DNA from 2 places in the Methylophilus sp. DMC16 genome. Region 2 is predicted to be linked to the other one. Evidence: riboswitches for the same ligand, from Rfam matches in the RefSeq annotation. Region 2 holds a riboswitch; the other holds the start of a gene.
The links. Region 2 has a riboswitch for cobalamin ahead of ACT53D_RS09520 (TonB-dependent receptor). Riboswitches for the same ligand answer to the same signal wherever they lie in the genome.
Positions count from the first base shown of each region.

Region 1 (4,364 bases), on a different contig from region 2:
ATCGCTTTTCAGGATGAGCTCGATGCATGGCTCAATCCACACCTGTATCAAGCGTTATCGCAACCAGGCCAACCCATGCTGGACGTGTACCAGCTGCAAGCGCAGGCGCAACAGCAGGCGCCCGCCAATACCCGGGTCGATGAATTGCAATTCAAACTGCCACAAATCGCGCTGGAAGATCACCACGCAGAAGCCGTGATCTTCCGCCTCACGCCTGTGGATCCGCAGGCCAGCATCCCGGCAGATCAACTGTTTATCAACCCGCAATCAGGTAAGGTGCTGGGGTCACGCTTATCCACGGCGGGTCCTTTCCAGCGCGAGACGCTATTACCGTTTTTGTATAAGTTGCATTATTCGCTGGCTTTGCCCGGTGTCAGCGGCCGCCTCATCATGGGCATCGTTGCCGTGCTGTGGACGCTGGATACCTTTGTGGCGTTTTTCCTCACCTTGCCCCGGCGGCAGCCACAATCCAAAAGCAGTTACTGGCAACGCTGGAAACCGGCCTGGCTGGTCAAATGGCAAGCTTCGACCACGCGTATCAACTTTGACCTGCACCGTGCAGTCGGGCTCTGGCTGTGCAGCGTGTTGCTGGTCTTTGCCTGGTCCAGCGTCATGTTCAACCTGCGCGAGCAGGTCTATCTGCCCATCATGACCAAGCTGATGCCGTTTGATTTGTCCTGGCGCAGCATCCCCAAATTGCCGCAACCGCTGACCAGCCTGCCCATGCCCTGGCCGCAGGCTCACCAGTTGGCGCAGCAAGCCATGCAAGGCTTTGCAAAAAATCATCAGCTGCAGATTGATTACGAAGACCGTTTGCGTCTGGATCGCGAGCGCGGCGTGTACCAGTATTTTGTGCATAGCTCGGCCGATTTGCGGCAAGACCGGGGCAATACGGCCATTGCGATAGATGCCTATACCGGTGAAATCAAAGGCCACTGGCTGCCGACGCAAGACCAGTCCGGGAACACTTTTAGCAACTGGCTGGGTGCTTTGCATATGGGGCAGGTGTTTGGCCTGCCATACCGTATTTTTGTCTGTGTTACTGGACTCTCGCTGGTGATGATTTCAGTCACGGGCGTGCTGATCTGGAGTAGAAAGCGCCAATCGAGTCGAGTGATTGAAACACTGCAACGCAAAAAATGGCACCGTTCGCTTTCCTAAAAAAATATATTCAGGCAAAACAATCACTTAGTGTCTCATAACAACATATTGTGTTTTTGTGTGTTGAAAATGCATATATATTGATTTATAGTCACGTCCATACGGTATACGGGCACTGATCAGTGCCTGTCTTTAAAAGGGAATCTGGTGCGCGATGGCGATGGCCATTGTCAAGCCAGAGCTGCCCCCGCAACTGTAATCAGCGAGTTGTTTGCTGCTTTGCTCGCCACTGAAGCGATTCGGGAAGGCCAAGGCAAACAATCATGACCTGAGAGCCAGGAGACCTGCCGTGATTTTTTCTTGTTAACGTTTGAGGCGGGGTGTCCTCGGCAGATGCAGTGAGTCCTGTACTGATTGCAAGTCTGGTCTTTAAACGGGTGCAGGTTTTTTCTTTGATTGCTCGACAACGGGTAGGCTATTGCCAGAAAAAATGCGCCCCGCAGCCAGTGCCGTGTCTCTTCCGCCGCCAGCACTGGGAGCCACCATGACACAATACGAATCCATGCAAGCCACGAAACGTGATGGCCGCAAGGAACCGATTAACCTCGACAAGATTCATCGCGTCATTGACTGGGCCGCGCAAGGCCTTAACAATGTGTCGGTGTCACAGGTGGAGCTCCGTTCGCATATCCAGTTTTATGATGGTATCCGCACCGACGATATCCATGAAACCATCATCAAATCTGCTGCCGACCTGATTTCGGAAGAAACCCCGGATTACCAGTACCTGGCTGCACGCCTGAATATTTTTCACCTGCGCAAAATTGCTTACGGCCAGTTTGAGCCACCGCATTTGTTTGACCATGTGACCAACCTGACAGCGCTGGGCAAATACGATCCGCACCTGCTCAAGGATTACAGCCGCGAAGAGTTCGATACGCTGAATGGCTACTTGGACCACTGGCGCGACATGAATTTCTCTTATGCCGCCGTCAAGCAGCTTGAGGGCAAATACCTGGTACAAAACCGCGTCACCAAAAAGATCTACGAGAGCCCGCAGTTCCTGTACATTCTGGTGGCGATGAGCCTGTTTGCCAACTACAAGGGCCAGGCGCGTCTCGATTACATCAAGCGTTTTTATGATGCGGTGTCTACCTTCAAGATCTCACTGCCGACGCCAATTATGTCTGGCGTGCGGACGCCGACACGCCAGTTCAGCTCTTGCGTGCTGATTGAGTGTGACGACAGTCTCGATAGCATCAACGCCACTTCCAGCGCGATTGTGAAATACGTGTCGCAGCGCGCCGGTATCGGCGTCAACGCAGGCCGTATCCGTGCGCTGGGCAGTGAAATTCGTGGCGGTGAAGCACAGCACACCGGCTGCCTGCCGTTCTATAAGCTGTTCCAGTCTGCGGTCAAATCCTGCTCACAGGGCGGGGTACGCGGCGGGGCGGCGACGTTGTTCTACCCATTGTGGCACCTTGAGGTTGAATCCCTGCTGGTCCTCAAAAACAACCGTGGTGTGGAAGAAAACCGCGTGCGCCACCTCGACTACGGCGTGCAGATCAACCGCCTCATGTACCAGCGCCTGATCAAAGGTGAACAGATCACCTTGTTTTCGCCGCATGATGTGCCCGGCCTGTATGACGCGTTTTTTGCCGATCAGGATACCTTTGAGCGCCTGTATACCCAATACGAAGCCGATGACAGCATCCGCAAGCGCAGCTTGCCTGCCGTAGACTTGTTCTCGCTCATGATGCAAGAGCGCGCCGGTACCGGCCGTATCTACATCCAGAACGTGGACCATTGCAACACGCATAGCCCGTTTGACCCGGCTGTTGCGCCAGTGCGCCAGTCCAACCTGTGTATGGAAATCGCACTGCCGACCAAGCCACTCAATGACATCAACGACACCGAAGGCGAAATTGCGCTGTGTACCCTGTCAGCCTTTAACCTGGGCGCGCTGGAATCCCTGGACGAGCTCGAAGGTCTGGCCGACCTCGTGGTTCGTGCATTAGATGCCTTGCTCGAATACCAGGATTACCCAGTCAAAGCCGCGCTCAACGCCACCAATAAGCGCCGTTCACTGGGCGTGGGCGTGATCAACTATGCTTATTATCTGGCCAAAAACGGCACCAGCTACACTGACGATGCTGCGCTGGGCCTGACCCACCGCACGTTTGAAGCGATTCAATACTATTTACTCAAAGCTTCGGTGCAGCTGTCACGCGAGTTTGGTGCCTGTGGTGCGTTTAACGAAACCACTTATGCCAAAGGCATTTTACCGATTGATACCTACAAAAAAGATCTCGACGCCGTGTGCAGCGAGCCGCTGCATCTGGATTGGGAAAGCCTGCGTCAAGAGATTCAAAAAGATGGCCTGCGTAACTCTACATTGACCGCGCTGATGCCTTCCGAGACTTCCAGCCAGATTGCCAATGCCACCAACGGCATTGAGCCACCGCGTGGCCTGGTCTCGGTCAAGCAATCCAAAGACGGCATCTTGCGCCAAGTGGTGCCTGAGATTGACCGCCTGCGTAACCAGTACCAGTTGTTGTGGCGCATCCCCAGCAATGACGGCTACCTCAAGCTGGTGGGCGTGATGCAGAAGTTTGTCGATCAATCGATTTCAGCCAACACCAACTACGACCCAACCCGTTTTGAAGGCGGCCGCGTGCCGATGAAGCAACTGCTGAAAGACCTGCTGCAAGCTTACAAACTCGGCGTTAAAACACTGTACTACCACAACACCCGCGATGGTGCGAGCGAGGGCGGTACGGAAGCCGAGGACGATGGGTGTGCCAGCGGAGCCTGCAAAATTTAAATAAGCATTGACTCAGTGGCTGCGCGGGCAAATTGCTGCGTTGTGCGGTGCGCGAAATCCTCATGTACTCTCGTGTACATTCCGGTTTCTGTGCTCCGTACGCCTTGCACTTTATCCCGCTCGCTCACTGATTCAACGCTTATTGCAGTGGGGTAATAAGTACAATTTAAAAACAGTTTGAGCATTAAACTTAAACATTAGGAACACAGATGGCCTACAGCATCTTCACCAAAACCGATAACGATCAACTCAAAGAACCCATGTTCTTTGGGCAGCCCGTCAATGTGGCGCGTTACGACCAGCAGAAATATCCGGTATTCGAGAAGCTGATCGAGAAGCAACTCTCCTTCTTCTGGCGCCCGGAAGAGGTTGACGTGTCGCAAGACCGTTCCGATTACCAGAATCTGCCCGAGCACGAAAAGCATATTTTTATCAGCAA
Region 1 covers NZ_JBQUZC010000001.1:1,473,366-1,477,729, reverse strand. Annotated here, with positions in the region: gene ACT53D_RS06935 (PepSY-associated TM helix domain-containing protein) at 1-1,161, shown strand, start outside; cobalamin riboswitch at 1,247-1,467, shown strand; gene nrdA (class 1a ribonucleoside-diphosphate reductase subunit alpha) at 1,646-3,925, shown strand; gene nrdB (class Ia ribonucleoside-diphosphate reductase subunit beta) at 4,135-4,364, shown strand, end outside.
Region 1: linked by a shared signal. The riboswitch ahead of nrdA (class 1a ribonucleoside-diphosphate reductase subunit alpha) and the one ahead of ACT53D_RS09520 (TonB-dependent receptor) in region 2 are both predicted to bind cobalamin.

Region 2 (4,364 bases):
GGTGCATCTCCCGCATACTGGAAAAATAAATCCAGAGGAACAGCAGCACACCGATCAGAACGATCATAAAACCGGCGACAAGGATATACAAGACTGCTTTTCTACGCCTGATACTCATATCATGTACGCCGCCAAAGTCGCCAAAGAAAAGGTTATGTGCTGAGCAGGGCCGTGATAAACGCCCACTCTTTGGGATCGACCGGGGTAATCGACAAGCGGTTCCCTTTTTGCAAGACACGCATGGTGGCCAGGGCGGGCGTTTCCCGCATCTCTTTCAAACTCAGCAATCGCGTTTTGCGCACGAGCTTGACATCTACGTTCACCCAGCGTGGACTTTCCGGTGTAGACTTGGGATCAAAATACTTGTGCCCTTGCACAAACTGAAAGCGGTCGGGATAGGCCAAGGTACTGACCTCGCAAATGCCGACGATGCCAGGCTCAGCACAATTGGAGTGATAAAACAACACGCCATCGCCCACCTTCATCTGGTCACGCATGAAGTTTCGCGCCTGATAATTGCGTATCCCATACCAGTCTACAGTTTGATTGGGGAATCCCGCCAAATCATCAATGGAGACATCCGAGGGTTCGGATTTCATTAACCAGTAACGCGCCATGCCTGAAAACCTTCTTTACACATCTAAATGCCAGTATCATAAACCAAGTTAGAGCACAGTTGAAAATCATGACAAAAAACGTTTTAGGCACCCTTCTGATCCCTTGCAGTATGCAACCAGTCACAGGCTTTATGCGCGATGGTTGTTGCAGTCACCACCCGGAAGATTTAGGTAAACATACCGTCTGCGCAGAAATGACAGATGAGTTTCTGGCGTTTTCGCAAGCGCAAGGCAATGACTTGTCCACCCCCAGACCAGACTATGCATTTCCCGGGCTCAAGGCTGGTGATCGGTGGTGCCTGTGTGCGAGAAGATGGCTGGAAGCCAGTGAAGCCGGTTACGCGCCGCCAGTGATTCTGGAGTCTTGCCACGAAAACTGCCTGGAAATCATTAGCCTGGCGGACTTGAAATACCATGCCTTAAGATAACAAGACAAAGGTGCGAGAGGGGATGTGCTAAGGGGTTACCTGAGCCGCTAATCCTGAACCAAAAAAGTTCAGGTGGTAACAGCCTAAGGTACATTAGGTTCGCACGCCAAGGGCGTCTTAAAAGACCGCCCAACTTAGTGCGATCGCACCGCACCTGATGAGCCGAAACCTATAACAAAGACTAGTTCAAGGAATTTTGGACTCAGGCAACGCCTTAGCACACCACTTTTATGATACGTCATTTAATACTAATGACGGTTAAAATTTTGTGAAATGAAGCGGATTACAATAATTTGTGCTGGCCGGACAAAACATCATCGATCTGCTGCTGCATGGTAGAAATGCGCTTTTTCACATCGCCCACATCAACCCCGCCGCTACGCGTATTCAACAACTCATGGGTAATGTTCAGCGCGGCCATGATCGCAATGCGCTCCACACTCACCATCTTGCCCACATCACGAATTTCGCGCATTTTACCATCAAGGTAACCCACCGCCTGCAATAAACTGTCGCGCTCTTCGTCGGTACAGGTCACGCTAAACGCGCGGCCCATGATCTCGATATCAATCGGCTGTTTGGCCATGACTAACGACCTTCCTCAGGCAATGCCGACAACAACCGCTCCAGCTGTACACTGGCTTGCGTCATGTTCAGCTTTAGAGATTGTGACTCCTGATGCAAACGCGTGACCTCCTGACGTAACTCCACGTTTTCGTCACGCAGCTGGCTGCACAAAGCAATCAGCTTCGTCACACGCTCTTCAAGACTTTTTAAATCGGCATCCATCAGCCCATTATCTTTTAAAAAAACGAGTGTGGTCAATAGCTAAGCGCATTTTTTCAAAGTAAATTAAGAATTTGAAGCCCCTCGCAAGATACCATGCAACTGGTCAAAGTCACTGCTTTAGACTAGAATGCCGAACAGTTGTCAGGTGCCTGCGTCTGCGTTCTTGCAGACAAGGGTGAAACTGGGAAACAGGTGCGCGAACCTCGTTCGCAATGCCTGTGCTGCCCCCGCAACGGTAAGCAAGTGCGGGTCTATCCATATGCCACTGAGTAAAAACTTGGGAAGGCGATAGACCAAGACTTGCCAGCCCGGAGACCGGCCTTACAACCCAATTGCAATACCGCGGGGTGACGGTGTCTGATCATAATGAATGCATGGCTTGCCAACAAGCGATGCATTTATTCATTTTCTGTCGATTCCCCGGTATTGAAAGTCAACCCACATGCGGGGTCGCATGTGATACAGGGATAAGAAAATGAAAAAAAAGCTTTTTTATAGCGTCATGGCTACGCTATTCGCATCACCCGTCTTTGCTGAAGATTTAGAACTAGACTCAGTGAGTGTTAAATCTTCGGGCTTTGAGCGCAAAGAATCACAAACCACTTATGCCAGCGAAATTCATACAGCAAAACAAATTGCAGCATCAGGAGCCAGTACTCTCTTCGACTATCTTGCACAACAGAGCTCATTGAACATTAGCTCCAACTTCGGTAGCAAAGCCACACCAAGCATAAACTTACGCGGCTATGGGAGTGAAAATGGCTATCAAAATGTAGTGATTACCGTTGATGGTCAACGCTTAAATAATATCGACATGAGCCCACAACTATTGGTTGGCATTCCTCTTGCAAACATTGAAAGAATAGAGATCAGCAAAGGGAGTGGGTCAGTACTTTACGGTGATGGCGCAACAGCAGGCGCCATACAGATTTACACGAAAAGCCGAAACGGGGCCTCTGTCATGACCAGTGCTGGTAATTATGGGCAACGCAATCATGCTATTAGTGCTGGGTTTTCTAGTGAGCACATAGATTTATCGGCGAGTGCATCGCATGATAGTCACGACGGGTTTAGCGCCAAAGATAGAACAGGCCACCGCGATGCATACGACTCAAATACTCAACAAGTAAAACTTAGGATCAAACCAACAGAGCAACTAGCTGTTTATGCACAAGGCTCCAGCACTAAAAACGATCTGCGTTATCCCAATCCGATGTCCAAAGCACAATTTGAGGACAATCCATCCCAAAATGGTCGCCCGGCTACGTCATATACCCATCAGGAACTTAATTCAGACCAGTGGCAGATTGGCTTGGACTACCAGATCAATACAGATTCATCGATAGAGATTACTCACTTTCGTGAGGATAAAGCATCTATCTATCCGAGCTATCGGCCTCATTATGACTATGAAGGCACTAAAGCGACTTACAAGTACACGAATGATCAATGGTCAGTGATTTCGGGCTTCCAAGATTTTAATGGAGCAATTAAAACATCCTCAGATCTCACGAAAAAGAATAACCACGGATTGTTCATATCATCAGAATTCAAACCGCAATCCATTAAAGACCTTACACTATCAGCGGGATTACGCAAAGAACAGGTCTCTTACACTTATACCCCGAATGGAGGAGACTCCCTCAATCGCTCCATCCAATTGAGCGCATGGGACCTAGGTGCCAACTACCAATTGATGCCGTCCCTCTCATTATTTAGCAATTACAACTACGCTTTTGAAGCTCCAGACATTAATCGATTTTTCGGTTATGACGCGTCATTCAACGTTGTTTTCAATGGATTCATCAAACCACAAAAAGTGAGAACACTGAACATTGGTCTCAACCACACAACTACAAACAACCACCTCAAATTAAGCGCTTTCAGAGCCAATTTGGATAACGAGATTTATTATGACCCATCTGTACTTGGTATAAATACCAACTTAGACAAGAGCCATAAACTCGGCTTTGAGTTACAAGATATTTATCACCTGAGTAATGAGCTTAATGTAGGCCTGATTTATACATACACCAAGGCCATTATTGACAGGGAGCTTCAAGAAAGCGGCACCCTCATCAAAGATAAGAATCTGCCAGGCGCCCCCAGACAGTCTCTCGTTGCAAATATTAATTGGAAAATATTTACAAACACCAACCTCAATCTCAATCATGTTTGGCGCTCACAAGCTTACGTTTATAACGATTTTTTAAACAATGCTACGCAAAGGCAAAGTCGTTATGAGTCAACCAATCTTTCGTTAAATGTTAAGGTGCAGCAATACACCGTTTTTGCTGCAGTCAATAATTTATTTGAGCATCAAAACAATATTCAAACAGCAGTTGACTCTCTCTACCCAATAGATTTTGTTCGTACTTGGCGAGTAGGCCTAAAAGCCGACTTTTAATTCCATTGTTGATTAGCGTCACTCACGCCCCCTCTTGAGTGCCCTCCAACACTTGCTAAGGAAAATCAAATGAAAAAAAGAACATTATTAGGCATTATCACAACGATCTCTTTTAACATCTAT
Region 2 covers NZ_JBQUZC010000002.1:273,567-277,930, forward strand. Annotated here, with positions in the region: gene ACT53D_RS09495 (GGDEF domain-containing protein) at 1-118, opposite strand, end outside; gene ACT53D_RS09500 (EVE domain-containing protein) at 153-617, opposite strand; gene ACT53D_RS09505 (DUF2237 family protein) at 686-1,045, shown strand; gene ACT53D_RS09510 (cell division protein ZapA) at 1,329-1,631, opposite strand; gene ACT53D_RS09515 (hypothetical protein) at 1,634-1,870, opposite strand; cobalamin riboswitch at 1,961-2,172, shown strand; gene ACT53D_RS09520 (TonB-dependent receptor) at 2,310-4,241, shown strand; gene ACT53D_RS09525 (TonB-dependent receptor domain-containing protein) at 4,311-4,364, shown strand, end outside.